One region of the Streptomyces sp. NPDC093089 genome, then DNA from elsewhere that is predicted to be linked to it. Evidence: predicted binding sites of a transcription regulator. Region 1 holds the regulator's gene; the other holds the start of a gene.

Region 1 (14,295 bases):
CGCGGCCTCGGCGTCTGGGCGGGCAGCCTGCTCGCCGTCTCCGTCTGCTACGTGGTCTACCTCGGCGGCGACGTCGGGAGCGAGATGACCTCGACCGCCGTCGGCAACGTCCTGACCTATGTCGTGTACGCGCTGGTCGCCCGCATGTTCTTCGGGTACACCCGCCGCATCGCGCGCGATGCCGACGCCTCACGCGCGCGTGCCGCCGAACTCGCGCGGCGCGAGGAGGAGCGGCGGGCGCAGGTGATGATGCACAACGGGGTCGCCGTCATGCGCCTGCTGACCGAGCAGGGCGACGACGTCTCGCGGGCCCGGCTCGTCGACCAGGCCGAGGTGGAGCTGCGGCGGATGCGCTCCTATCTGAGGGGCACGGAACGGTGCGCCTCCGACGGTGAGGGACCCTCGGCGGGGCTCGTCCCGACGGTCGGGCGGGTGTGCGAGCGGTTCGCCGACCTGAACGTCGTCGCCTCGCTCGATCTCGGCACCGGCCTGCGGATCCCCGCCGCGCAGGCGGAGGCGCTGGAGCGCGCCCTCGGGAGCGTGCTGCTGAACGTCCGCGTGCACGCCCGCGCGCACGAGGTCGTCGTCCACCTCGACGCGACGGAGCCGGAAGGAGCCTGGACGCTGACCGTGCACGACGACGGCGTCGGCTTCGACCCGGCGTCGGTGACCGCCGGGCTCGGGCTGCGCGAGGTGGTCGTCGGAGAGCTGCGCCGACGGGGCCTCGGCGTCGGGATCGTGTCCGCCGTGGGCGAGGGGACGACCGTGACGGTCCGCTCGCGCCCGGGACCGGAGGCGGGTCCGCCGGGGCCGGCGCAGCCGACCGTACGGGCCGCCTTCGCGGACGCGCCGTGAGGCCCGCGGTGGCGGTCGTCGACGACGCCTCGCTGATCCGTGAGGCGATCGGCCCGCTCATGCCCGGCCTCGACGTGGTCGCGGCGGTCGCGACGGTGGAGGAGCTGGTGCGGCGCCGCCCGGCGGTGGACGTCGTCGTGCTCGACCTGCACCTGGCCAACCTGGAACAGCAGCCCGACGTGCGCCAGGGCATCGCCGCGATCCGTACGCTGACCCGCTGCGGCTACCGCGTCTGCGTCTACAGCCAGGAGGAACGCCGGTTCGTCCTGGCGGCGTGCGTCGCGGCCGGTGCGAGCGGCATCGTCTCCAAGGCCCTGCCGCGCGCCCGGGCCGAAGAGCTCTTCCTGGAGGTCGCCGCCGGCGGCACCGTCGTACCGCAACAGGTCGTCGGCATCCTCGAAGTGCTCGTCCGGCGCGACTGCATCACCCTGCTGAGCGAGCGCCAGCGCCAGATCCTGCACGGCCGTGCCCGAGGCCTGAGCTACGCGCAGGTCGCGCGGGAGCTGTTCGTGAGCGAGTCGACGCTGCGCGGCTACTGGTACGACCTCACCAGATCGCTCTCGGACTCCCTGCGCGGACTCACCCCCGGCGAGATCGAGCACGCCCTCGGGCTCGCGCCGGGCGACCTGCTGGAGTTCTGGGCCGACGGGACGACGGACAGGGCGGAGGCGGCGGAGCAGGCCGACCCGGCGACCCGCAAGGACTGGTGGCGCATCGGCCGCAGCCGCTGACCGGACGCGGACGAAGGGAAGCCCCCCACCGTCGTGCGGTGGGGGGCTTCCCTCTGTCCGTCAGTCCGTCTGTCTGCGTACGCGCTCTACAGCATGCCCAGCTTGGTCAGGCTCAGCAGCGCCACCAGCTGGATCGCCGACGCGCCCAGGGCCTTCGGCCACGGCAGGTCGTGCGAGCGGCTCACCATCAGGGTGAGCAGCGCGCCGAGCGCGAGCCAGGTCAGCCAGCCGACGACCTGGACGAAGCCGTTCTCGCCGCCCAGGAAGAGCGCGAAGACGAGCCGGGGCGCGTCCGTGATCGACATGATCAGCATCGACAGGCCCACGGTCGGCTGCCAGGAGCCGTCGCCGCCGAGCTGGCGGGCGAGCGTGTGCGTGACCGTGCCGAGGATCAGTCCGCCGAGGACGAAGCCGAGGGCCGTCATCAGGACGTACGGGATCGCCGTCGACAGGGTCGCGTTGATCGCCTCGTCGCGGGCCTTGTCGAAGCCGAAGATCGCCAGCATGCCGTAGAGGAAGGTGACGATCAGGGCCGGGCCCCAGACGGCGTGGTCCCGCATCCGGAGGAAGGTGTCCGCCGGGCGCACCACGATGCCGCTCAGGAGGGCCTTCCAGGGGAGGCGGGGGCCGATCGGGACGGGGGCGGGCTGGTAGCCGCCGCCACCGTCGCGGTACGGGTCGTCGACGCTGAACATCTGCGTGTGGCCCGGGTTGTTCGCCGTGCCGGGGTGCGCCTGCGCCGGCTGCTGCTGGCCGTAGGGGTCGCCGAAGTACTCCGGCTCGCCGTAGGGCTGCTGCTGCCCCTGGGGGCCGCCGCGCCGACCGCCGTACTGGCCGCTCTGCTGACCGCCGTACTGGCCGCCGCCCTGCGGGGGCCACTGCTGCTGCGGGTACGACGGCGGAGCCGCGTTGTACCCGTAGGGCGCCTGCTGCGGTTGCTGCTGCTGTTGCTGCGGGGGGCGGTTGTCCCGGCCGCGTCCGTTCCTGAATCCAGCCACGCCTTGAACGTACCCGCTCGGGCTGTGCAGGCGCTCCTCCGGCCGGTCCTTGCCACTGAGCTGTGACATCCCCTAAGGGACGCCCGACGGCTCGCTCGGCGACACTTCGGTGGCCCAGCACCGCTGAGACGTACGTGAGAGGGCCGCCCCGCGAGATCGCGGGGCGGCCCTCTCACGTCAGGTCAGGTCAGGCTCAGGCGGCCGGTTCCGGCTCCGGCTCCTCGGCCGGCTCCGGCTCCGGGTCGACCGGGGTCTTCACCGATTCGAGGAGCAGCTGGGCCACGTCGACGACGGTCACGGACTCCTTGGCCTTGCCGTCGTTCTTCTTGCCGTTGACCGAGTCGGTCAGCATGACGAGGCAGAACGGGCAGGCGGTGGAGACGATGTCCGGGTTGAGGGAGAGGGCCTCGTCGACGCGCTCGTTGTTGATGCGCTTGCCGATCCGCTCCTCCATCCACATCCGGGCACCACCGGCGCCGCAGCAGAAGCCGCGCTCCTTGTGGCGGTGCATCTCCTGCTGGCGCAGGCCGGGGACGGCGGACATGATCTCGCGCGGCGGCGTGTAGACCTTGTTGTGCCGGCCCAGGTAGCAGGGGTCGTGGTAGGTGATGAGGCCCTCGACCGGGGTCACCGGGACCAGCTTGCCCTCGTCGATGAGGTGCTGGAGCAGCTGGGTGTGGTGGATGACCTCGTACTCGCCGCCGAGCTGCGGGTACTCGTTGGCGATGGTGTTGAAGCAGTGCGGGCAGGTCGAGACGATCTTCTTGGCCGACTTCGGCTTCTTCGTCGACTCGTCCTCGTCGTCCTCGCCGAACGCCATGTTCAGCATGGCGACGTTCTCCTGGGCGAGCTGCTGGAAGAGCGGCTCGTTGCCCAGGCGGCGGGGGGAGTCACCGGTGCACTTCTCGTCGCCGCCCATGATCGCGAACTTGACGCCCGCCATGTGCAGCAGCTCCGCGAAGGCCTTGGTGGTCTTCTTGGCCCGGTCCTCCAGGGCGCCGGCGCAGCCGACCCAGTAGAGGTAGTCGAACTCGGAGAGGTCCTCCGCGTCCTTCCCGATGATCGGGACCTCGAAGTCGACCTCCTTGGTCCACTCGACGCGCTGCTTCTTGGCCAGGCCCCAGGGGTTGCCCTTCTTCTCCAGGTTCTTGAGCATCGTGCCCGCCTCGGACGGGAACGCGGACTCGATCATCACCTGGTAGCGGCGCATGTCGACGATGTGGTCGATGTGCTCGATGTCGACCGGGCACTGCTCGACGCAGGCGCCGCAGGTGGTGCAGGACCACAGGACGTCGGGGTCGATGACGCCGTTCTCCTCGGCGGTGCCGACGAGGGGGCGCTCGGCCTCGGCGATCGCGGAGGCGGGGACGTCCTTCAGCTGCTCCTCGGACGCCTTCTCGTTGCCCTCCATGTCCTTGCCGCCGCCGGCGAGCAGGTACGGGGCCTTGGCGTGCGCGTGGTCGCGCAGCGACATGATGAGGAGCTTCGGGGAGAGCGGCTTGCCGGTGTTCCAGGCGGGGCACTGCGACTGGCAGCGGCCGCACTCGGTGCAGGTGGAGAAGTCGAGGATGCCCTTCCAGGAGAACTGCTCGACCTGGGAGACGCCGAAGACGGCGTCCTCGGCCGGGTCCTCCCAGTCGATCTCCTTGCCGGCCGTGGTCATCGGCTGGAGCGCGCCCAGGGCGGTGGAGCCGTCGGCGTTGCGCTTGAACCAGATGTTCGGGAAGCCGAGGAAGCGGTGCCAGGCGACGCCCATGTTGGTGTTGAGCGAGACCGTGATCATCCAGGTGAAGGACGTGACGATCTTGAGGCAGGCGAAGAAGTAGGTCAGGTACTGGATCGTGCTCAGGTCCAGGCCGTCGAGCAGCGCGATCAGCGGGTACGAGGCGAAGAAGCCGGGCTCCCAGCTCGTCACGTGGTGCTGGACGCCTTCGAGGGCGCGGAGCGTCATGATGCAGACGCCGACGATCAGGATGACCGCCTCGACGAAGTACGCCTGGCCGGTCTTGGAGCCGGCGAAGCGGGACTTGCGGCCCGCCTTGGTCGGCTTGCTCAGCTGGCGGATGACGATGAGGGTCACGATGCCGAGGACCGTCATGAGGCCGAGGAACTCGGTGAAGACCTCGTACGGCAGCCAGTCGCCGATGATCGGGATCAGCCAGTCGGCCTGGAAGAGCTGGCCGAAGGCGTTCACGATGGTGAGGAGCAGCGAGAAGAAGCCCACCGCGACGAACCAGTGCGCGAAGCCGACGATGCCCCAGCGGTTCATGCGCGTGTGGCCGAGGAATTCCTTGACCAGCGTGATGGTGCGCTGCTTGGGGTCACCGGTGCGTGTACCGGCGGGCACCGGCTGACCGAGCCGCACGAAGCGGTAGATCTGCACGGTGGCGCGGCCGAACAGCGCGACGGCCACCACCGTGATGGCGATCGACACGATGATCGCGGCGAGTTGCATGACGGGCTCCTCGGGCGGGCCTACTAAGCGGTAACTTATTGAGTTCCTGCTGAGATTACCCGGTCACGGCGCCGCGCTGTAGCGGCGCTCGCGGTGATATGTGTCGCTCAGGCAAACCTTGCCGCGCGACGCCTGCGGACTGCTGGAAGCGTACGCGCCAGGATGGTGAGGTCCATCCCCAGCCAATGATGGTCCACATAGTGGAGGTCGAGCAGCTCCCGCTCCTCCCACGGCAGCTCCGAGCGGCCGCTGATCTGCCACGGGCCGGTGAGCCCGGGGCGCACGGAGAGCCGGCGGCGGCCGTCGCCCGCGCACTCGCGGTGGGCGGGGGCCAGCGGGCACGGTCCGACGAGCGACATCCGGCCGGTGACCACGTGCAGCAGCAGCGGCAGCGCGGCCAGCGGGCTCTTCGTGCGGAAGGTCAGCATCGTGAAGGGTCGGCCGTTCAGGCCGGCCACCGTCCGCCGGCGCAGCACGCCGCGGCCCGGGGTGGCCGAGCCGAGCGCGACCGACAGGGCGACGGCGACGACCAGGGGCGAGAGGAGGGCGAGCAGGGTGACTCCGCCCGTCAGGTCGAGCGTGCGCTTCGCCGTCATGCGCCTGCCTCCGTGATCCGGCGAGATCCGTAAGGAATCATGGGATATTCGTGGGATATGCCTGCTTTGCCCGGACACGGGCATCCGGACTCTCTCATGCCGCACCCCGTCCGACCCGGCATCGACGCGCTCCGGACCCTCCTTTGAGTGAGACTGCAGGCGAAGAGTTGAGCCACCTCCACTCAGGTCTGTTGACGCGATCCCCGTCGTCGTGCATCCTTGAGTCAGTTCCACTCAAGTCGGTCAGCTGGAGGAATCGAAATGGCACGTGCGGTCGGCATCGACCTGGGCACGACTAACTCCGTCGTCAGCGTTCTCGAAGGCGGCGAGCCCACCGTCATCACCAACGCCGAGGGCGCCAGGACCACGCCGTCCGTCGTCGCCTTCGCGAAGAACGGCGAGGTGCTCGTCGGCGAGGTGGCCAAGCGCCAGGCCGTCACCAACGTCGACAGGACCATCCGGTCGGTCAAGCGCCACATGGGCACCGACTGGAAGATCGAGATCGACGGCAAGAACTTCAACCCGCAGCAGATGAGCGCCTTCATCCTGCAGAAGCTGAAGCGCGACGCCGAGGCCTACCTGGGCGAGAAGGTCGTCGACGCGGTCATCACCGTCCCGGCGTACTTCAACGACTCCGAGCGCCAGGCCACCAAGGAGGCCGGTGAGATCGCGGGCCTCAACGTCCTGCGCATCGTCAACGAGCCGACCGCGGCCGCCCTGGCGTACGGCCTGGACAAGGACGACCAGACGATCCTCGTCTTCGACCTCGGTGGCGGCACCTTCGACGTGTCCCTCCTGGAGATCGGCGACGGCGTCGTCGAGGTGAAGGCCACCAACGGTGACAACCACCTCGGTGGCGACGACTGGGACCAGCGCGTCGTCGACTACCTGGTGACGCAGTTCCAGAACGGCCACGGCGTGGACCTGGCCAAGGACAAGATGGCTCTCCAGCGTCTCCGCGAGGCCGCGGAGAAGGCGAAGATCGAGCTCTCGTCCTCGACCGAGACCTCCATCAACCTGCCGTACATCACGGCCTCCGCCGAGGGCCCGCTGCACCTGGACGAGAAGCTCACGCGCGCTCAGTTCCAGCAGCTGACCTCGGACCTGCTCGACCGCTGCAAGGTGCCGTTCCACAACGTCATCAAGGACGCGGGCATCAACCTCTCCGAGATCGACCACGTCGTCCTCGTCGGTGGTTCGACCCGCATGCCGGCCGTCGCCGAGCTCGTCAAGGAGCTGACCGGTGGCCAGGACGCCAACAAGGGCGTCAACCCGGACGAGGTCGTCGCCATCGGCGCCGCCCTCCAGGCCGGTGTCCTCAAGGGTGAGGTCAAGGACGTCCTGCTCCTCGACGTGACCCCGCTGTCCCTCGGCATCGAGACCAAGGGCGGCATCATGACCAAGCTCATCGAGCGCAACACCACGATCCCGACCAAGCGGTCCGAGATCTTCACGACGGCCGAGGACAACCAGCCGTCCGTGCAGATCCAGGTCTACCAGGGCGAGCGCGAGATCGCGGCGTACAACAAGAAGCTGGGCATGTTCGAGCTGACCGGTCTGCCGCCGGCGCCGCGCGGCGTCCCGCAGATCGAGGTCGCCTTCGACATCGACGCCAACGGCATCATGCACGTGACCGCGAAGGACCTGGGCACGGGCAAGGAGCAGAAGATGACCGTCACCGGCGGCTCCTCGCTGCCGAAGGACGAGGTCGACCGGATGCGCCAGGAGGCCGAGCAGTACGCGGACGAGGACCACCGTCGCCGCGAGGCCGCCGAGTCCCGCAACCAGGGCGAGCAGCTCGTCTACCAGACGGAGAAGTTCCTCAAGGACAACGAGGACAAGGTCCCCGGTGACGTCAAGGCCGAGGTCGAGGCCGCGCTCGTCGAGCTGAAGGAGAAGCTCAAGGGCGAGGACACCGCCGAGATCCGCACCGCCACCGAGAAGGTCGCGGCCGTCTCCCAGAAGCTCGGCCAGGCGCTGTACGCCGACGCCCAGGGCGCCCAGGCCGCCGGTGACGCCGGCCAGGCCCAGGCGCAGGACGACGACGTCGTCGACGCCGAGATCATCGACGACGAGCCCAAGAAGGGCGGTCAGGCGTGACCGAGGAGACCCCGGGCTTCGAGGAGAAGTCCGACGTCCCCTCCGGCGCCACCCCTGACGACGCCGCCGAGGCCGTCGAGACCTCCGCCAAGGAGGAGTCGACGGCCCCGGCCGGGGACGCAAGCAACGAGAAGTCGGCCGCCGCCGCGGGCCTCACGGCCCAGCTGGACCAGGTCCGTTCCGCGCTCGACGAGCGCACCGCGGACCTCCAGCGGCTCCAGGCCGAGTACCAGAACTACCGCCGCCGCGTGGAGCGGGACCGGGTCACGGTCAAGGAGATCGCCGTCGCGACCCTCCTGTCCGAGCTCCTTCCCGTGCTCGACGACGTCGGCCGGGCCCGGGACCACGGCGAGCTCGTGGGCGGGTTCAAGTCGGTGGCCGAATCGCTGGAGACCGTCGTCGCCAAGATGGGTCTGCAGCAGTTCGGCAAGGAGGGCGAGCCCTTCGACCCGACGATCCACGAGGCCCTGATGCACTCGTACGCGCCGGACGTCACCGAGACGACGTGCGTGGCGATCCTGCAGCCGGGGTACCGGATCGGCGAGCGGACCATCCGGCCCGCCCGCGTGGCCGTCGCCGAGCCCCAGCCGGGCGCGCAGGCGAAGGCGGAGGAGTCGGACGACGCCGACAAGTCCGAGAAGGACAGCGAGTAGCAGCCGTACCCGGAAGCGGGAGGAGGGACGTCGATGAGCACGAAGGACTTCGTCGAGAAGGACTACTACAAGGTTCTCGGCGTCCCCAAGGACGCCACCGAGGCCGAGATCAAGAAGGCGTACCGGAAGCTCGCCCGCGAGAACCATCCGGACGCCAACAAGGGCGACACCAAGGCCGAGGAGCGCTTCAAGGAGATCTCCGAGGCGAACGACATCCTCGGTGACCCCAAGAAGCGCAAGGAGTACGACGAGGCGCGCGCGCTGTTCGGGAACGGCGGCTTCCGGGCCGGCGGCCCCGGCGGCGGCTCGTTCAACTTCGACCTGGGCGACCTCTTCGGAGGCGCCCAGGGCGGGGCGGGCGGCGGCGGCTTCGGCGGCGGGGGCGGCATCGGGGACGTCTTCGGCGGGCTGTTCAACCGCGGGGCGGCCGGGGGCACGCGCACCCAGCCGCGGCGCGGCCAGGACGTCGAGTCCGAGGTGACGCTCAGCTTCACCGAGGCCATCGAGGGCGCGACCGTACCGCTGCGGATGTCCAGTCAGCAGCCGTGCACGGCGTGTTCGGGCACCGGCGACAAGAACGGCACGCCCCGGGTGTGCCCGACCTGTGTCGGCACCGGTCAGGTCTCGCGCGGCAGCGGCGGCGGCTTCTCGCTCACCGACCCCTGCGTCGACTGCAAGGGCCGCGGCCTCATCGCCGAGAACCCCTGCGAGGTCTGCAAGGGCAGCGGGCGCGCCAAGTCGTCCCGCACCATGCAGGTCCGGATCCCGGCGGGCGTCTCCGACGGGCAGAAGATCCGGCTGCGCGGCAAGGGCGCGCCGGGCGAGCGCGGCGGGCAGAACGGCGACCTGTACGTCGTCGTGCACGTCGACGCCCACCCGGTCTTCGGCCGCAAGGACGACAACCTCACCGTCACGGTGCCGGTCTCCTTCGCGGAGGCGGCGCTCGGCGGCGAGATCAAGGTCCCGACCCTCGGCGGCCCCGCGGTCACCCTCAAGCTGCCCGCGGGCTCGGCGAACGGTCTGACCATGCGCGCCCGGGGCAAGGGCGCGGTCCGCAAGGACGGCACCCGCGGCGACCTCCTCGTGACGGTCGAGGTCGCGGTGCCCAAGGAGCTGGACGACAAGGCACGCGAGGCCCTGGAGACCTATCGCGAGGCGACCGCCTCCGAGGACCCCCGGGCGGAGCTGTTCCAGGCCGCGAAGGGAGCGTGACCCGATGGACGGACGCCGACGCAATCCGTACGAACTGACCGACGAGTCGCCGGTGTACGTCATCTCGGTGGCGGCCCAGCTCTCCGGTCTGCACCCGCAGACCCTGCGGCAGTACGACCGGCTCGGCCTGGTCTCCCCGGACCGCACGGCCGGCCGGGGACGGCGCTACTCGGCCCGTGACATCGAGCTGCTCCGCCAGGTGCAGCAGCTGTCGCAGGACGAGGGCATCAACCTGGCCGGGATCAAGCGCATCATCGAACTGGAGAACCAGGTCGCGGCGCTGCAGAGCCGGATCGCGGAGCTGTCGGCCGCGGTCGACGGCGCGGCGGCGGCGATGCGCCAGCGCGAGGCCCAGGTGCACGCCTCGTACCGGCGCGACCTGGTGCCGTACCAGGACGTGCAGCAGACGAGCGCCCTGGTCGTGTGGCGTCCCAAGCGCGGCGAGTAGCTCCGCGAAGTACCCGTCGAAGCCCCGTCCACGCCTGTGGACGGGGCTTTCGCGCGTCCCGGGGTCAGGGGATGAAATCTAAGACGATCTCGCCGACCGTCTCGTACCAGGGGGACGCGCCGGTCCCGAAGGCGGCGGCCAGGGCGGTGCCGACGGCGATGTCGCGGGGCGTCGCGCCGGGCTCCCAGGTGTCGATGACGCGGCCGTTCCCCGAGCACAGCAGCTTGCCCACGCGCCGGCCGTCCCGGGTGAAGCGGCTGTAGTCGTGCCCGCACGGCACCAGCCGGTAGTGGACGCCGTCGGTGCGGACGTCGACCCGGTACGACCAGCGCAGCAGCCGCCCGCGGGCCGGCCGGACGGCGGCCGGCTCCCCGTCCACGGTGAGCGCGAGGAGCTCCGCCCGGCGGGTGCCGATCGGGGTGTGGGCGTCGGGGCGCGTTCCAGGGGCCCGTACGAGCTCCACGGCGGGCAGCCCGTGGCCGGAGACCCGGAGCGTTCCGGCGGGCCCGTCCAGATCGATCTGTACGTACACGGCGGTCAGTTGTCCCGTTCGAGGATGCCGGACTGTGCGATCAGGTAGCCGAGCTGGGCCCGGCTCCCGCTGCCGAGCGCGGCGGCGAGTTTGGCGATGTGGGCGCGGCACGTCCGGACGTTCATCCCGAGGCGGCGCGCGATGGCCTCGTCGACGTGGCCTTCGACGAGGAGTTTGGCGATGGAGCGCTGGACGCCGCCTATGCCGTCCACGGACGGGCTGTAGGGGATCTCCTCCTCCCAGGGCACGCCGTGCAGCCAGAACTGGTCGAAGACGCCGACGAGGTACTGGACGAGGCCTTCGTGGCGGAGTTCGAGGGCGACCTGGCGGTCGCTGCGCGCGGGTACGAAGGCGACCTTGCGGTCGACGATGATCAGCCGGTCGATGATCTCTTCGAGGGTGCGCAGTTCGAGCCCGTAGGGGGCGACCCGCTCCACGTAGGCGAGGGTGGCGGGGTGGTGCCGGGCGGTGTGCTGGTAGAGGGTGCGCATCCGGACGCCGCGGTTGAGCAGGGGCTCCATGCGCCGCAGGGCCGCTTCGAGGGTCTCGGGGCGCCGTCCGCTGCCCGGCTGGATGGTGAGGAGTTCCTCGGTGCACTCGTTGATGACGCGGTCCAGCGTCGCGTTGATGACGCTGAGGCCTTCGAGGACCGTGATGGCCTGTGCGGCGGAGGGGTCGGGGGTGTGGATGGCCAGGAATGGCTCGAACGCGTCGGCGAGCGCGATGGCGTGCTGCCGACGCGCCTGTATCTCCAGTTCGATGGGGTGGACGAGCTGGTTGAGGGCGATCGAGGGCGACACCGGGTGCAGCCACTGGCTGTCGTCGGGGTCCGGGTGAAGGAGGGAGAGCTCCTTCAGGCAAGGGGCGGCCGCGGCCTCGGAGCGGGCGATTCGACCCGTGCGGAGCGCGTTCGCGTACAGCTCCTTTCCCACGTCGCATAGTTCACCGTGACTGTGGTTATGGCCCGTTCCGTCACATTCCAGACTCATTTGCACCCCCCTCAGGGTCATGAATTACAGGAACATGATGCCCGGGTTGGCTGGTGGACGGGTCATGAGTAAGTCATCGTCTAACTCGCGGGGGGGAGGTAGTGATCAAAAGAGGTGGAGATCGGCCATGACCAGGATGGTTCGTGCACTTAGCGCCATAGCCGTTGCGGCGGCTGTTCTCGGTGTGCTCGCACTCGACGGCGAGCCCTCATGGGAGACCACCCCGGCGCACTCCGTAGTGGCGGAGCCGGGCGAGCCCTCGTGGGAGAGCACTCCGGCGCACGATGTGCTCGCGTCGCCCGGCGAGCCGTCTTGGGAGATCCTTCCCAAGGGTGCGGGCGCGTGAGTGTCCCGCCCGACGACCCCAGGTTCCGGCGCGAGATGGCCTCGGCCTACCGCTCCGGATGGCACTTCGTCGATCTCGCCACGGCCATCCCCCACCGTGGCGACTCGCTGAAGGTCACTCTCTTCGGGGAGCCGATCGTCGTCGCACGCGAGCAGGACGAGGACGTCCGCGCCTACCGGTGTCTCCGGCGCCCCCGGGGCGCACCGCAGCCGATCCGCTGTGCCATCCGGTACGGCATGATCTTCGTCAACCTCGACCAGCGGGACCACCAGCTGATCGAGCCCGAGACCATCACCGCCACCCCCCGCAGTGCCTGAGCGATTCCCCCGTCGTTGTAGATCGCTCCGGCACTTCCCCCACACAGCGGCGCCATCGCGGACCTGAAACGCGATGGCGCCGCTGTGCTGTGCCCGCGCCCTTCCCAGGGCGCGGGCCGTCGCCCCGTGCGGGTTCCTCAGGCGCGGCCCATCGCCCGGGTGAGGGCGATCTCGATGACGACCCGGTCCGGGTTCGGGGCCGGCGTGCGGCCGTACCGCTCGGCGTAGCGGGCGACGGCGTCCGCGACGACCTCCGCCTCGGTGCGGATGTGGGCGACGCCCTCCAGGGTGGCCCAGCGCCCCTTGTCGACCTGGCAGACCGCGACCCGCGCGCCGTCCGCGCCCGCCGCCAGGACGTTGGCGACCTTCCGGCTGTTCTTGTTGGTGATCACGCGCGCGTACCCGCCCTCGGGGTCGTACGTGACGCCGACCGCGACGACGTGCGGAGTGCCGTCCGGGCGCGGGGTGGTCAGGGTGCTCATGTGGTACTCGCGCCAGAAGCCGACGTACGAGTCGGAGGGGTTCCTCGGGTCCGTTGCCATGCCCGGAAACTACCGGGACGGGACTCCCTCCCACACATTGAGCTGAATCGACTCAACTTTGTGTACCCTGGAGGAGTCATAGAAGGAGAGGACCCGCGAGAACCCAGGAGGAGCACCGCACGTGGACGCCGAACTGACCAACCGGAGCCGGGACGCGATCAACGCGGCGAGCAGCCGCGCCGTGTCCGAGGGGCACGCCGACCTGACCCCCGCGCACCTTCTGCTCGCGCTGCTGACCGGTCAGGACAACGAGAACATCACCGACCTGCTCGCCGCCGTCGAGGCCGACCAGGCCGCCGTCCGCGCGGGCGCGGAGCGGCTGCTCGCCGCCCTGCCGAGCGTCACGGGGTCCACGGTCGCGCCCCCGCAGCCCGACCGCGACTTCCTCGCCGTCATCGCCGACGCCGACAAGCGCGCCAAGGAGCTCGGCGACGACTACCTCTCCACCGAGCACCTGCTCATCGGCATCGCCGACAAGGGCGGCCGGGCCGGTGAGATCCTCGACCGGCAGGGCGCGAGCGCGAAGAAGCTGCTCGGCGCGTTCGAGAAGAGCAGGGGAGGACGCCGGGTGACCACACCCGACCCGGAGGGGCAGTACAAGGCGCTGGAGAAGTTCGGCACGGACTTCACGGCCGCCGCGCGCGAGGGCAGGCTCGACCCGGTCATCGGCCGGGACCACGAGATCCGGCGCGTCGTCCAGGTGCTGTCCCGCCGCACCAAGAACAACCCGGTCCTCATCGGTGAGCCCGGCGTCGGCAAGACCGCCGTCGTCGAGGGCCTCGCCCAGCGGATCGTGAAGGGCGACGTGCCCGAGTCGCTGAAGAACAAGCGGCTGGTCTCGCTCGACCTCGGCGCGATGGTCGCGGGCGCCAAGTACCGCGGCGAGTTCGAGGAGCGCCTGAAGACCGTCCTCTCCGAGATCAAGGAGAGCGACGGCCAGATCATCACCTTCATCGACGAGCTGCACACGGTCGTCGGCGCGGGCGCCGGCGGCGACTCCGCCATGGACGCCGGCAACATGCTGAAGCCGATGCTGGCCCGCGGCGAGCTCCGCATGGTCGGCGCGACCACCCTCGACGAGTACCGCGAGCGGATCGAGAAGGACCCCGCCCTGGAGCGCCGCTTCCAGCAGGTCCTGGTCGCCGAGCCGACCGTCGAGGACACCGTCGCGATCCTGCGCGGCCTGAAGGGCCGGTACGAGGCCCACCACAAGGTGCAGATCAACGACTCCGCCCTGGTGGCCGCCGCGACCCTCTCCGACCGGTACATCACCTCCCGCTTCCTCCCCGACAAGGCCATCGACCTCGTCGACGAGGCCGCCTCCCGGCTGCGCATGGAGATCGACTCCTCGCCCGTCGAGATCGACGAGCTCCAGCGCTCCGTGGACCGGCTCCGCATGGAGGAGCTGGCCCTGAAGAACGAGACGGACGCGGCGAGCAAGCAGCGTCTGGAGAAGCTGCGGCGCGACCTCGCCGACCGCGAGGAGGAGCTGCGCGGCCTCACCGCCCGCTGGGAGAAGGA
Region 2 (14,295 bases), on a different contig from region 1:
CCACCGGGTTCATGGACCCGGCCTCCTTGACGGCCCGCACGATCCGGCCGGGCAGGGCGCCGACGTAGGTGCGCCGGTGGCCGCGGATCTCGGCCTCGTCCCGTACGCCGCCGAGGGCGACCCGGACGAACTCGCGGCCCATGGCGTGGGCGACGGACTCGCCGAGGGAGGTCTTGCCGACGCCGGGCGGGCCGACGAGGGCCAGCACGGCTCCGCCGCGGCGGCCGCCGACGACGCCGAGGCCGCGGTCGGAGCGCCGCTTGCGCACGGCCAGGTACTCGGTGATGCGCTCCTTCACGTCGTCGAGGCCGGCGTGCTCGGCGTCGAGGACGGCGCGGGCGCCGCGGATGTCGTAGGCGTCCTCGGTCCGCTCGTTCCACGGCAGTTCGAGGACGGTGTCGAGCCAGGTGCGGATCCAGGAGCCCTCCGGGGACTGGTCGCTGGACCGCTCCAGCTTCTCGACCTCCTTGAGGGCGGCCTCGCGGACCTTCTCGGGCAGGTCGGCGGCCTCCACGCGGGCGCGGTAGTCGTCGGACTCGTCGCCCTCGGCCTCGCCGTTGAGGTCGCGGAGCTCCTTGCGGACGGCTTCGAGCTGGCGGCGGAGCAGGAACTCGCGCTGCTGCTTGTCGACGCCTTCCTGGACGTCCTTGGCGATGGTCTCGGCGACGTCCTGCTCGGCGAGGTGCTCGCGGAGCTGGGCGGTGGCGAGCCGGAGGCGGGCGACCGGGTCGGCGGCCTCCAGGAGCGCGACCTTCTGCTCGACGGTGAGGAAGGGCGAGTATCCGGAGTTGTCGGCGAGGGCGCCGACGCCGTCGATCTGCTGGACGCGGTCGACGACCTGCCAGGCCCCGCGCTTCTTGAGCCAGCTCGTGGCGAGCGCCTTGTACTCCTTGACCAGTTCGGTCACGGCGCCGGGCAGCGGGTCGGGCAGGGTCTCCTCGACCGTGCCGCCCTCGACCCACAGGGCCGCGCCGGGGCCGGTCGTGCCGGCACCGATGCGGACGCGGCCGATGCCGCGGATCAGCGCGCCGGGGTCGCCGTCGGACAGCCGCCCCACCTGCTCGACGATGCCCAGGACGCCGGTTCCGGCGTAGGTCCCGTCGACGCGGGGCACCAGGAGCACCCGCGGCTTTCCGGCGCCGGGCCGCGCGGCGGCCTGGGCGGCCTCGACGGCGGCGCGCACGTCGTTGTCGGACAGGTCGAGCGGCACCACCATGCCGGGCAGCACGACCTCGTCGTCGAGCGGCAGGACGGGCAAAGTGAGCGGCACGGACGGCATGGACTCAGCAGCCATGATCTCCCCTTCGGCATTCAAGTTGAGCTGTACCGACTCAATTCGTCTGAGCCCAGGAATGTTCCCGCACGCTCGTTCGCTCTGAGCGATCACCCTCCCGCGGGCGCGCGGCACGGGCTGTAATGCCTCCATGGATATTGCAGCCATTACATCGGCTTGGGTGGCGGGCTGGACCGTCTCCCGGGGCGCACCCGCCGCCGTCCCCGAGCCCTGGGGGCACCGCATCGACGTCGGCCTGCCCCGCCATGTCGTACGGCACGTCCTGCCCGCCCCCGACGCGGCCTCCGTCGGCGCGCTCTGCGCACGGCTCACCGAGCCGTACAGCTGGCTCAAGGTGATGGCGCCCCCCGAGGAGGTCGCCCCCTGGATCACCGAGGGCTGGACCGTCCCCGACGACCCCGGCTTCATGATGCTCAAGCCCCTGGACCCGGGCGCCAGGCCCGCGCCGCCCGAGGGCTACGCGCGGACCACCGAGACGCGGGACGGCGTCATCCGGGTCCGGATCCTCGCCCAGGACGGCACCCTCGCCGCCCGCGGCCAGATCGCCCCGACCGGCTCCACCGCCGTCGCCGACCAGATCGAGACCGACCCCGCCCACCGGCGCCGCGGCCTCGGCTCCAACGTCATGCGCACCCTGGAGGCCGCCGCCGCCCAGGCCGGCGCCACGACCGGCATCCTCGCCGCGACCACCGACGGCCTCGCCCTCTACGACTCGCTCGACTGGCGCTACCGGGGCCCGCTCACCGGAGTCGTCCGCGACGGCGCCTGACGCGCCGACGTCCGACGCGAGGGCGTCCGACGCGAGGGCGTCCGACGCGCCGACGTCCAACGCGAGGGCGTCCGACGCGAGGGCGTCCGACACGGCGGCGCCCACCCCGGACCCGTCCGTCCGGCTGCGCGGAGGCCCCCGCAAGGGGCATGCTCGATCCATGGTGCGAGGCGTACGGGACATGCGGTCGCGAGGCGTACGGCGCAAGTGGTGCGGGACCCTGCTGCTCGCGGCGGTCCTGGCCGTCGGCGGGACGGGCGGCTGCGGGCCCGGCGCCGCGCCCGCGCCCGGCGGACCGCCGTCGACCGCGAGCGCACCCCCCGCGCCGCCGGCGGAGGCGACCACGCCCGGCGGCACGCCGGCGGACACGTCCCCGCCCGGCACGACGCCCCCGGTCACGAGCACGCCCCCCGCGCCGCGGACGGACCCCCCGGCCACCGGCCCGACGCCGGCCCCGACCACTCCGCCGCAGACCCCGCACCCCGGCGACGTCCTCGTCGAGGTGGTCGTCACCGGCGGCTTCGCCGGTGTCCACAACCGCCTCGTCGTCCGCTACGACGGCACCTGGACCAGCACCTCCGGCACGAAGCCGCCCCGCACCGGGCACATGGCCCCCGCCGCGACCGCCGAACTGCGCGCCGCCCTGGAGGACCCCGCGTACGCCCGGGTCCCCGCGCGGCCCACCGGCAACCCGATCCCGGACGGCTTCGAGTACCGCGTCACCCACCGGCACCGCCTCGTCGTCGCGGGCGACGGCGAACGCCCCCCGGCCCTCCAGCGCGTCTTCGCCGCCCTTCCGGAGGGCGGCCCGCCGACGGGCCGGTGACCACCGGCCCGGGCCGCGGCCCGCGACTCCGGCCCGGCCTTCCGCTCGCGGCCCCGGGTCAGTCCCCGGTCGCCGCGAGCGCCGCGTACTGGCGCCGCAGGTAGCCGCCGACGCGGGTCGGCATGTCCATGGAGGCCGGGTCGAGGGCCCACTGGATCTGGAGGCCGTCCATGACGGCGAGGTGCTCCTGGGCGACGGCGAGGCAGTCGGTGTCGGGGCGGAGTTCGCCGCGGCGGACGGCCGCCTCCAGGAGGTCGACGGTGTGCCGGAGCACGCGCGCGTAGCGCTCCTTGAAGTAGTCGTGGGCGGGGTGGCCGACGTTGCCGGACTCGCCCACCAGGACGTTGAACATGCGGACGATGCCGGGGCGCCGGGTGTTCTCCTCGATCAGGGCGACGAGGGTGTCGAGGTAGGCCCTGTACGACGCGGGCTCCTCGCCGAACAGGCGCTCCACGTCGTGCCGCTCGCTCTGCGCGAGGACCGAGAGGAGCAGGTCCTCCTTGCTGCGGAAGTGGTGCAGCAGTCCGCCCTGGGTGATGCCGCAGTCGTGGGCGATCCGGGCGAGCGAGGAGGTGTGGAAGCCCCACCGCCCGAAGTGGTCGACGGCGGTGTCGAGGATCTTCTGTCGGCGCGCGTCACCGAACGCGTAACTGCCCCGGCCTGCGCTCTTGCGGGGCGTCGGCGACCCGGAACTGGTCTTCCGCTTCGCCGACACCGTCCGCCGCGAGTACCTCTCCGTCGACTTCCGCACCGCGCTCCACCCGCAGATCGGCCTCGCGACCGAGCCCCGCTGGTCCCGCCAGTCCGGCACCTTCGGCTCGGACGCCGCGCTGACGGCCGAACTGGTCGGGGCGTACGTCCGCGGCCTCCAGGGCGACCGCCTCGGCACCGACTCCGTGTCCGCCATGGTCAAGCACTTCCCCGGCGGCGGCCCGCAGAAGGACGGCGAGGACCCGCACTTCCCCCACGGCAAGGAGCAGGTCTACCCCGGCGGCCTGCGCGACCTGCACCTGGAGCCGTTCAGGGCGGCCGTCGCCGCCGGCTGCGCGCAGATGATGCCGTACTACGGTCAGCCCGTCGGCACCGACTGGGAGGAGGTCGGCTTCGGCTTCGACCGGGGCGTCATCGACGGACTCCTCCGCCGGGAGCTCGGCTTCACCGGCATCGTCTGCACCGACTGGGGCCTGCTCACCGACGCCGTCGTCTTCGGCGAGACCCACGAGGCGCGGGCCTGGGGCGTCGAGCACCTGAGCGTCGCCGGGCGGGCGGCCAAGGCCCTCGACGCGGGCGTCGACCAGTTCGGCGGCGAGCAGTGCCCCGAGGTGATCGTGGAGCTGATGGCGTCGGGCCGGATCCCCGAGTCGCGGGTCGACGACTCCGTACGCCGCCTGCTGCGCGAGAAGTTCCTCCTCGGACTCTTCGACGAGCGGCGGTACGTCGACCCCGACGAGGCCGCGGAGACCGTCGGCCGCGCCGACTTCAAGGCCGCGGGCGCCGCCGCCCAGCGCCGCTCCCTCACCGTCCTCACCGACGGACCGCTCCCCCTGGCGGGCCGGCCGAGGCTGTACGTGGAGAACGTCGACCCGGCGGTCGCGGCGGCGTACGGCGAGGTGGTCGCCGACCCGGCGGAGGCCGACCTCGCCGTCCTGCGGCTGCGCACCCCGTACGAGGAGCGGCCCGACCTCTTCGAGTCCTTCTTCCACTCCGGCTCCCTCGCCTTCCCCGACGGGGAGCTGAACCGGATCCTCGGACTGCTCGCCGCCGCGCCGACGCTGGTCTGCGTCAACCTGGAGCGGCCGGCCGCCCTGCCGGAGATCGCCGAGCGCGCGGCCGCGCTGATCGCCGACTACGGCGCGAGCGACGAGGCCCTGCTCGACGTGGCCTTCGGCCGGGCGCGGGCCGAGGGGCGGCTTCCCTTCGAGCTGCCCCGCTCCATGGCCGCGGTCGAGGCCTCGCGGCCCGACGTCCCGAACGACACGGCGGACCCGGTCTTCCCGTACGGCCACGGCCTGTCGCTGTAGGCCGCGCGCCGGCCGGGCCGGAGGTCCGCCCCGGGCCTGCCGGAGCCCTGCCGGCGGCCCGCCGCAGTCCCGGCCCGGCACGCGCGGCCCCGCAGCCACCGCAGCCCGCAGCGCACACCCGCCGCAGTCCCGCCGGAGGCCCCGGCGCGGACGCGGCACCCCCAGACCGCGGAGTACCTGAACGACTCCGCGCACGATCCGGGGCCCTCCCGAGGGGGGGCCGGGCCCCGGATCGATCCCCCCTGCCCGCATGTCATGCACCTGAAGGGTTCTCCCATGCGCAAGCGCACCCACCTCGCCCTGTCCGCGGCCACCGCCGTACTCGCCGGAGCGGGCGCCACCGCCTACGCCACGACGGCGGACACCGCCGCGTCCGGCCCCGCCCGCCCGCTCGCCGGGATGCGGATCCTGATCTCCAACGACGACTCGATGCAGGCCGCCAGGGCGAGCAACTCCGACGGCCTCGGCCTCTACGAGCTCCGCCGCGCGATGTGCGCCGCCGGGGCGGACGTCGTCGTCATGGCCCCCTGGCAGGTCCGGTCCGGCAAGGGCACGGCCGTCACCAACGGCGGCGTCGTCACCGCGCAGCGCCGCACCGCCCTGCCGGCCGGGCACGAGAGCGACTGCGCCCAGGCGCCCTCCGGCGGCGCGGTCTACGGCGTCTGCCTCTCCGCCGGCCCCTGCGCCAAGGACTCCCCGTCCGCCACCCCCGCCGACACCGTGAAGCTCGCCCTGCGCGGCGGCCTCAGAGCGAAGGCCGGCTGGACCGAGGCCCCCGACCTCGTCCTCACCGGCATCAACTCCGGCCCCAACGTCTCCGCCAGCGTCGACGACTCCGGCACGGTCGGCGCGGCCGTCGCCGCCATCGAGCAGGGCGTCCCGGCGCTCGCCTTCTCCTCCTCGGGCGACGAGAGCCAGCTGAACTTCCCCCGCGTCAACCACCGGGCGCACGCCGAGTTCGGCGCCCGCCTCGTCGCCGGGCTGAAACAGCGCGGACTGCTGACCCCGAAGTTCGCCCTGAAGGTCGACTACCCCGACGTCAGCGCGGGCGCGAAGGCCAAGGCCCCGGTGTGGACCCGCGTCGGCGACGGTGCCGTCGTCTACCACGCCTTCGAACAGCGCGGGGACGGCGACACCTTCGACATCGCGCTCGGCCTCTGCCCGCTGGACGGCAGCGGCGAGGGCGAGTGCGCCGAGGGCCGCGAGGACGCCGACTCCACCTGGCTGCTCGACAAGGGCCACGTCACGATCGCCCCGGTCACCTGGGACCGCACCTACGGCACCCCGGTCGACGCCCGCCGCGAGCTGAACCGCGTCGAGCACTTCGTGAAGCACGAGGCCTCCCGCCCCTGAGCCCGCGCGGCACCCCGCGCCGCGCGGGACCGGCCGCACGCTCCCGCCCCGCGGACCGGCCCGGGGAGTCCGCCCCGCGGACCGGGCCCCGCGGATCCACCCCGCGGACGACCCCACGAGTCCGCTCCGTGACGCCTCGACTCCGAAACGTGTTTGCCCCGGCTTCCCCGCACCGCGAGGATGGCCGGGACCGACCGCCGAGACGAGAGCGGACAGAACGATGACGTCCTCCCCCTTGACCCTCGACCGCCGCGAAGGACCGTACGGAGAGATCGTGCTGCGCCGCCGCGCCGAGCACTTCGAGATCATCGCCAACGGCACCTTCCTCATGGACACCTCCGACGGCCGCTCCGAGCGGCTCCTGATCGACGCGGCCCTGGCCGCCCTCCCCGCCGGCTCGCGCTCCGGCGCCACCGTCCTCGTCGGCGGCCTCGGCGTCGGCTTCTCGCTCGCCCACGCCGCCGCCGACCCCCACTGGGGGCGCATCGTCGTCGCCGAGCGTGAGGAGGCGATCATCGACTGGCACCGGCAGGGCCCGCTCGCCACCGTCTCCGGGGCCGCGCTCGCCGACCCGAGGACCGTGATCCTGCACACGGACCTGATGGACTACCTCCGCGGTACCACCGACATGTACGACGCCCTCTGCCTGGACATCGACAACGGCCCCGACTGGACGGTCACCGAGGACAACGAATCCCTTTACTCGGCCGAAGGATTGGCGGCCTGCGCCGCACGCCTGAAACCCGGCGGGGTGCTCGCCGTGTGGTCCGCCCGGCCGTCCGCCGATTTCGAAGGGTCGTTGCGGAATGCCGGATTCAGCGGGGTACGGACGGAAGAGATCCCGGTTGCCCGGGGCGTCCCCGACGCGGTCCACCTCGCCGTACGTCCCTGAGGGCGCCCGGACCGCTCCTGGATAGCCGGGACGCCGCCGGTACCTCTAGGCTGCTGAGCCGACATCGGCGACGCGAGGCGGGGCAATGGAGCAGACACACACCACTCACCACGGTGCGGCGGCCACTCCGGGGGCCCAGCGGCGCGTCCTGGTGGTCGAGGACGACGCCACGATCGTCGAGGCGATCTCCGCGCGGCTGCGCGCCGAGGGCTTCCTCGTGCAGACCGCCACGGACGGTCCCGCGGCCGTCGACGCGGCCGAGGCCTGGCAGCCCGACCTGATGGTCCTCGACATCATGCTGCCCGGCTTCGACGGCCTGGAGGTGTGCCGCCGGGTCCAGGCGCAGCGCCCCGTCCCGGTCCTCATGCTGACCGCCCGCGACGACGAGACCGACATGCTGGTCGGCCTCGGCGTCGGCGCGGACGACTACATGACCAAGCCGTTCTCGATGCGCGAGCTGGCCGCCCGGGTGCACGTGCTGCTGCGCCGGGTGGAGCGGGCCGCCCTGGCGGCGGTGACCCCGCGCAGCGGCATCCTGCGCCTGGGCGAGCTGGAGATCGACCACGCGCAGCGCCGGGTCCGGGTGCGCGCGGAGGACGTGCACCTGACCCCGACCGAGTTCGACCTGCTGGTCTGCCTGGCGGGCACCCCGCGGGCGGTGCTCTCCCGCGAGCAGCTCCTGGCCGAGGTCTGGGACTGGGCGGACGCCTCGGGCACCCGGACCGTGGACAGCCACATCAAGGCGCTGCGCCGAAAGATCGGAGCCGAGCGCATCCGCACGGTCCACGGAGTGGGTTACGCGCTGGAGACCCCGGCGCTGTGAGCCGGCCGGGGCCGGGAGGGCCGCACGTGGGACAGGGACCGCACCGGCCGCGGAGGCCCCGCCGGATCGTGATCTCGATCAAGACGAAGCTGGGCGCCCTGGTCGTCGGGGCGGTCCTGCTGACCTCCGCCCTCGCCCTGGTGGCGATCCGCACGTCCACGGAGTTCCGGTACATCACGGTCTTCGCGATGATCGCGACCCTGCTGATCACCCAGTTCGTGGCGCAGTCCCTCACGGCTCCCCTCGACGAGATGACGACGGTGGCGGGGTCGATCTCGCGCGGCGACTTCAGCCGCCGGGTGCGGGGCGCGGACCGGCGGGACGAGCTGGGCGACCTGGCGTCGACGATCAACCGCATGGCGGACGACCTGGAGGCCGTCGACCGGCACCGCAAGGAGCTGGTGGCCAACGTCTCGCACGAGCTCAGGACCCCGATCGCCGCGCTGAGGGCGGTCCTGGAGAACGTCGTGGACGGGGTCTCCGAGGCCGATCCGGAGACCATGCGGTCGGCCCTGAAGCAGACCGAGCGGCTCGGCCGGCTCGTCGAGACGCTGCTGGACCTGTCACGTCTTGACAACGGTGTCGTGGCGCTGCGGGCGAGCCGTTTCGAGGTGTGGCCCTATCTGTCGGGGGTGCTGCGGGAGGCGAACCTCGCCGCCTCCCAGCGCGGGCTGTCCTCGACCTCGGGACTGCACAACCGCACGGACGTGCACCTGCACCTGGACGTGTCGCCGCCCGAGCTGGTCGCGCGCGCGGACGCGGAGCGGCTGCACCAGGTGATGGCGAACCTGATCGACAACGCGGTGAAGCACTCGCCGCCGCACGGCCGGGTCACGGTCCGGGCCCGGCGCGGCCCGTATCCGGACTCGCTGGAGCTGGAGGTCGAGGACGAGGGTCCCGGCATCCCGGAGTCGGAGCGGCACAAGGTCTTCGAGCGGTTCAACCGCGGCTCGGCGCCGCACCGGTCCGGTCCGGGCAGCGACGGCGGCACGGGTCTGGGCCTGGCGATCGCGCGCTGGGCGGTGGATCTCCACGGCGGCGGGATCGGTGTGGCCGAATCGTCACGCGGCTGCCGCATCAGAGTCACTCTTCCGGGCAGCCTTCGCTCAAGAGATTGACGTAGGGTTCGAACCGGAAGCGTACGTTCTGCGTGTACGTGGACGGGACCTGCCTGTACGTGAGCGGACATGCGCCTACGTGAGCGGGACCTGCACCTACGTGAGCGTTGCGCGATCAGGGATGCAGCCGAAGGGGGCCGTGCCCGCGCTTTTCCGTACCCTCACACCGACGGAACCAGGGTTGTTTCCCGCCATTCACGGCCCCGAAACACCCCGTCAAGTGTGACTTGCGCGACGTTGGAGTGCCCGGCCTGCACCTCTCGGCCGGACAGGCGTAGCCTTTATTTCCGCTGTCCATCACCTTGCGAAGCGGAAGAGGGCGGTTGCCGCCGTGTCGTCTCAGTCCCCCAGTACCCCGAGCTCCCCGGCCGACCAAGACGGGCCGGGCGTGAGCCCCGCCGCCGCCTTCGGTGCCAACGAGTGGCTCGTCGACGAGATCTACCAGCAGTACCTCCAGGACCCGAATTCGGTCGATCGTGCCTGGTGGGACTTCTTCGCCGACTACAAGCCCGGCGCATCGGAGACCCCGGCCGCACCGGCCACCACCACTCCGAGCGCGTCCGCCGCGCCGCAGGCGGGCCCCGCACAGGCCGCGCCTTCGGCCCCCGCGGTCGTCCCGGCCCCCGCGCCCGCCCCGGCCGCGACCCCTGCCCCGGTGAAGCCGGCCGCGGCCCCCGCGCCGGCCGCCGCGAAGCCCGCCGCCGCTCCGGCGCCGGCCAAGGCCGCCGAGGCCCCCGCGGGCCCGGAGCTGATCACGCTGCGCGGCCCCGCCGCCGCGGTCGCGAAGAACATGAACGCCTCCCTGGAGGTGCCGACGGCCACGTCCGTCCGCGCCGTCCCGGTGAAGCTGCTCTTCGACAACCGGATCGTGATCAACAACCACCTGAAGCGCGCCCGGGGCGGGAAGATCTCCTTCACGCACCTCATCGGCTACGCGATGGTGCAGGCGATCAAGGCCATGCCGTCGATGAACTACTCCTTCGCGGAGAAGGACGGCAAGCCGACCCTGGTCAAGCCGGAGCACGTGAACTTCGGTCTCGCGATCGACCTGGTGAAGCCCAACGGCGACCGCCAGCTCGTCGTCGCGGGCATCAAGAAGGCCGAGACGCTCAACTTCTTCGAGTTCTGGCAGGCGTACGAGGACATCGTCAAGCGCGCCCGCGTGGGCAAGCTGACGATGGAGGACTTCACCGGCGTCACGGTCTCCCTGACCAACCCCGGCGGCCTCGGCACCGTCCACTCCGTGCCGCGCCTGATGCCCGGGCAGTCGGTCATCATGGGCGTCGGCTCGATGGACTACCCGGCCGAGTTCCAGGGCACCTCCCAGGACACCCTGAACAAGCTGGGCATCTCCAAGGTCATGACCCTGACCTCGACGTACGACCACCGGGTCATCCAGGGCGCCGCCTCCGGCGAGTTCCTGCGCGTCGTCGCCAACTACCTCCTCGGCGAGGAGGGCTTCTACGACGACATCTTCAAGGCCCTGCGCATCCCCTACGAGCCGGTCCGCTGGCTCAAGGACATCGACGCGTCGCACGACGACGACGTCACCAAGGCCGCGCGGGTCTTCGAGCTGATCCACTCCTACCGGGTCCGCGGCCACGTCATGGCCGACACCGACCCGCTGGAGTACAAGCAGCGCAAGCACCCCGACCTGGACATCACCGAGCACGGCCTCACCCTGTGGGACCTGGAGCGCGAGTTCGCCGTCGGCGGCTTCGCCGGCAAGTCGATGATGAAGCTCCGCGACATCCTCGGCGTGCTGCGCGACTCGTACTGCCGCACCACCGGCGTCGAGTTCATGCACATCCAGGACCCGAAGCAGCGCAAGTGGATCCAGGACCGCGTCGAGCGCCCGCACTCCCGCGTGGAGCGCGAGGAGCAGCTGCGGATCCTGCGCCGGCTGAACGCGGCGGAGGCCTTCGAGACCTTCCTGCAGACGAAGTACGTCGGCCAGAAGCGCTTCTCCCTGGAGGGCGGCGAGTCCGTCATCCCGCTGCTCGACGCGGTCATCGACTCGGCCGCCGAGTCGCGCCTCGACGAGGTCGTCATCGGCATGGCCCACCGCGGCCGCCTGAACGTCCTCGCGAACATCGTGGGCAAGTCGTACGCGCAGATCTTCCGCGAGTTCGAGGGCAACCTCGACCCGAAGTCGATGCACGGCTCCGGCGACGTCAAGTACCACCTGGGCGCCGAGGGCACCTTCGTCGGCCTCGACGGCGAGGAGATCAAGGTCTCCCTGGCCGCCAACCCCTCCCACCTGGAGGCGGTCGACCCGGTCCTGGAAGGCATCGTCCGCGCCAAGCAGGACGTCATCAACAAGGGCGGCACGGACTTCACGGTCCTGCCCGTCGCCCTCCACGGTGACGCGGCCTTCGCCGGCCAGGGTGTCGTCGCCGAGACGCTGAACATGTCGCAGCTGCGCGGCTACCGCACCGGCGGCACGGTCCACATCGTCATCAACAACCAGGTCGGCTTCACCGCCGCCCCGGAGTCCTCGCGTTCCTCGATGTACGCGACCGACGTGGCCCGCATGATCGAGGCGCCGATCTTCCACGTGAACGGCGACGACCCGGAGGCCGTGGTCCGCGTCGCGCGGCTCGCCTTCGAGTTCCGCCAGACGTTCAACAAGGACGTCGTGATCGACCTCATCTGCTACCGCCGCCGCGGTCACAACGAGGGCGACAACCCGCAGTTCACCAACCCGCAGATGTACAACCTGATCGACAAGAAGCGCTCGGTGCGCAAGCTGTACACCGAGTCGCTCATCGGTCGCGGCGACATCACCCTCGAAGAGGCGGAGCAGGCGCTCCAGGACTTCCAGGGCCAGCTGGAGAAGGTGTTCGCGGAGGTCCGCGAGGCCACCAACGCCCCGGCGTCGACGACGGTCCCGGACGCCAAGGCCGCCTTCCCGGTCGACGTCACCACCGCGGTCTCCCAGGAGGTCGTGAAGCGGATCGCCGAGTCGCAGGTCAGCATCCCGGAGCGGATCACGGTCCACCCGCGCCTGCTGCCGCAGATGCAGCGCCGTGCCGCCTCCATCGACGACGGCACCATCGACTGGGGCTTCGGCGAGACCCTCGCCATCGGCTCCCTGCTGATGGAGGGCACCCCGGTCCGCCTCTCCGGCCAGGACTCCCGCCGCGGCACCTTCGGCCAGCGCCACGCGGTCCTGGTGGACCAGGAGACCGGCGAGGACTACACCCCGCTGCTCTACCTGACCGAGGAGCAGGCCCACTACAACGTCTACGACTCGCTGCTCAGCGAGTACGCGGCGATGGGCTTCGAGTACGGCTACTCCCTGGAGCGCCCGGACGCCCTGGTCATCTGGGAGGCCCAGTTCGGTGACTTCGTCAACGGCGCGCAGACCGTCGTCGACGAGTTCATCTCCTCGGCCGAGCAGAAGTGGGGCCAGACCTCCGGCGTCACGCTGCTCCTGCCGCACGGCTACGAGGGCCAGGGCCCGGACCACTCGTCCGCGCGCCCGGAGCGCTTCCTCCAGATGTGCGCCCAGGACAACATGACGGTCGCCATGCCGACGCTGCCGTCGAACTACTTCCACCTGCTGCGCTGGCAGGTTCACAACCCGCACCACAAGCCGCTCATCGTCTTCACCCCGAAGTCGATGCTGCGTCTGAAGGCGGCGGCGTCGAAGGTCGAGGAGTTCACCACCGGCGGCTTCCGCCCGGTGATCGGCGACACGACGGTCGACCCGGCCGGCGTCCGCAAGGTCGTCTTCTGCGCCGGCAAGGTCTACTACGACCTGGAGGCCGAGCGGCAGAAGCGCGGTGACACGGAGACCGCGATCATCCGTCTGGAGCGCCTGTACCCGCTGCCGGGTGCCGAGCTCCAGGCCGAGATCGCCAAGTACCCGAACGCCGCGAAGTACATCTGGGCGCAGGAGGAGCCGGCGAACCAGGGTGCGTGGCCGTTCATCGCGCTCAACCTGATCGACCACCTGGACCTGGCGGTCGGTGCGGACATCCCCGCGGGCGAGCGCCTGCGCCGGATCTCGCGTCCGCACTCCTCCTCCCCGGCGGTCGGCTCGGCCAAGCGCCACCAGGCGGAGCAGCAGCAGCTGGTCAACGAGGTCTTCGAGGCCTGATCGACCACCCCGTACGTGTACGGGAGGAGGCCCGGCATCCCGAGAGGGGTGCCGGGCCTCCGGCGTTTCCGGATTGCCTATTCTGGTCGCATGTACTTCACCGACCGTGGCATCGAGGAACTGGAGAAGCGGCGCGGCGAGGAGGAGGTCACCTTCGAGTGGCTCGCCGAGCAGCTGCGGACCTTCGTCGATCTCAACCCCGACTTCGAGGTGCCGGTCGAGCGCCTCGCGACCTGGCTGGCGCGTCTGGACGACGAGGACGACGACGAGTAGGAGGCGCGCCCGGCGGCGGGGTCAGTCCCGCGGCCGTCAGGGGTCAGTCCCGCAGCCGTTCGCAGGCTAGCCCGAGCACCCCGTGGGCGACGAGCAGCGCCCCGGCCGTCGCCCAGCCGCCGCTGCGCCGGGCGATGCCCCAGGCGAGCAGCGGCACTCCGGCGGCCAGCTGGGCCCCGCTCAGGGCGCGCGCCAGGGGGCCGTGCGCGTACCGGCCGAGGGGCCCCTCCGCCACCGCGTCGAGTTCGGCGCGCACGGCGTCGCCTCCCCAGGCCTTCAGCTTCGTGAGGGCGGGGGCGATCCCGTGGCCCGGCCCTTCGAGCTGTTCTGCGCCCTGGGCCAGGGCGACGGAGCGGAGCCGGTCGGCGTGCTCGCCGGGGGTGAGGCCGGCCGGCAGGGCGAGACCGGCGCGGGCGAGGACGGCGACGACGCCGACGAGCCGGCTGTGGGCGTCGGCCTCCGGGTCGGGCTCGGTGAGCGGTTCCAGGACCTGGACGTCCAGGACGGGGTCGAGGGCGAGCCGGGCGGCGAAGGTCCGCATGGCCTCGTCCTCGCCGACGGGGGTGCCGTCCGCGAGCCAGGTGTAGCCGACGGTCCGGCGGAAGCCGGCGGCGAGCGTGAGTCCGGCCCTCTCGCGGTCCCACCACAGTGCGACGACGGGCCAGGTGGCGGCGGAGACCGCGAGGGCGGTGGCCCAGCCGGTGACGACCTGCTCGACCGGCTCCCCGCCGTGCAGCCAGGGCTTCCCCTCCGGTACGAGCACGGTCCAGCCGGTGCCCGCGGGGGCGAGGAGGAGCTGTTCCCCGAGGAGGCCGGCGGGC

Evidence for each region. The regulator HspR, encoded in region 1, represses chaperone genes until heat shock. The targets are predictions, from matches to a motif close to TTGAGNNNNNNNNNCTCAA.
Region 2: a site for HspR is predicted at 1,317-1,335, ahead of lon (endopeptidase La). Genes of this name have one in related genera too.

Annotation. Positions count from the first base shown of each region.
Region 1 covers NZ_JBIVPA010000001.1:251,286-265,580, reverse strand. Annotated here, with positions in the region: gene ACIQFX_RS01245 (sensor histidine kinase) at 1-855, shown strand, start outside; gene ACIQFX_RS01240 (LuxR C-terminal-related transcriptional regulator) at 852-1,586, shown strand; gene ACIQFX_RS01235 (Yip1 family protein) at 1,673-2,584, opposite strand; gene ACIQFX_RS01230 ((Fe-S)-binding protein) at 2,778-5,039, opposite strand; gene ACIQFX_RS01225 (sugar transferase) at 5,147-5,635, opposite strand; gene dnaK (molecular chaperone DnaK) at 5,897-7,735, shown strand; gene grpE (nucleotide exchange factor GrpE) at 7,732-8,388, shown strand; gene dnaJ (molecular chaperone DnaJ) at 8,422-9,600, shown strand; gene ACIQFX_RS01205 (heat shock protein transcriptional repressor HspR) at 9,605-10,048, shown strand; gene ACIQFX_RS01200 (hypothetical protein) at 10,113-10,580, opposite strand; gene ACIQFX_RS01195 (helix-turn-helix transcriptional regulator) at 10,586-11,590, opposite strand; gene ACIQFX_RS01190 (hypothetical protein) at 11,697-11,915, shown strand; gene ACIQFX_RS01185 (hypothetical protein) at 11,912-12,232, shown strand; gene ACIQFX_RS01180 (pyridoxamine 5'-phosphate oxidase family protein) at 12,370-12,774, opposite strand; gene clpB (ATP-dependent chaperone ClpB) at 12,896-14,295, shown strand, end outside.
Region 2 covers NZ_JBIVPA010000019.1:12,846-27,140, forward strand. Annotated here, with positions in the region: gene lon (endopeptidase La) at 1-1,294, opposite strand, end outside; gene ACIQFX_RS34220 (GNAT family N-acetyltransferase) at 1,425-2,063, shown strand; gene ACIQFX_RS34225 (hypothetical protein) at 2,224-2,889, shown strand; gene ACIQFX_RS34230 (TetR/AcrR family transcriptional regulator) at 2,948-3,604, opposite strand; gene ACIQFX_RS34235 (glycoside hydrolase family 3 protein) at 3,558-4,910, shown strand; gene surE (5'/3'-nucleotidase SurE) at 5,187-6,263, shown strand; gene ACIQFX_RS34245 (spermidine synthase) at 6,484-7,155, shown strand; gene ACIQFX_RS34250 (response regulator transcription factor) at 7,241-7,978, shown strand; gene ACIQFX_RS34255 (ATP-binding protein) at 8,005-9,096, shown strand; gene ACIQFX_RS34260 (multifunctional oxoglutarate decarboxylase/oxoglutarate dehydrogenase thiamine pyrophosphate-binding subunit/dihydrolipoyllysine-residue succinyltransferase subunit) at 9,428-13,201, shown strand; gene ACIQFX_RS34265 (DUF6104 family protein) at 13,292-13,474, shown strand; gene ACIQFX_RS34270 (hypothetical protein) at 13,518-14,295, opposite strand, start outside.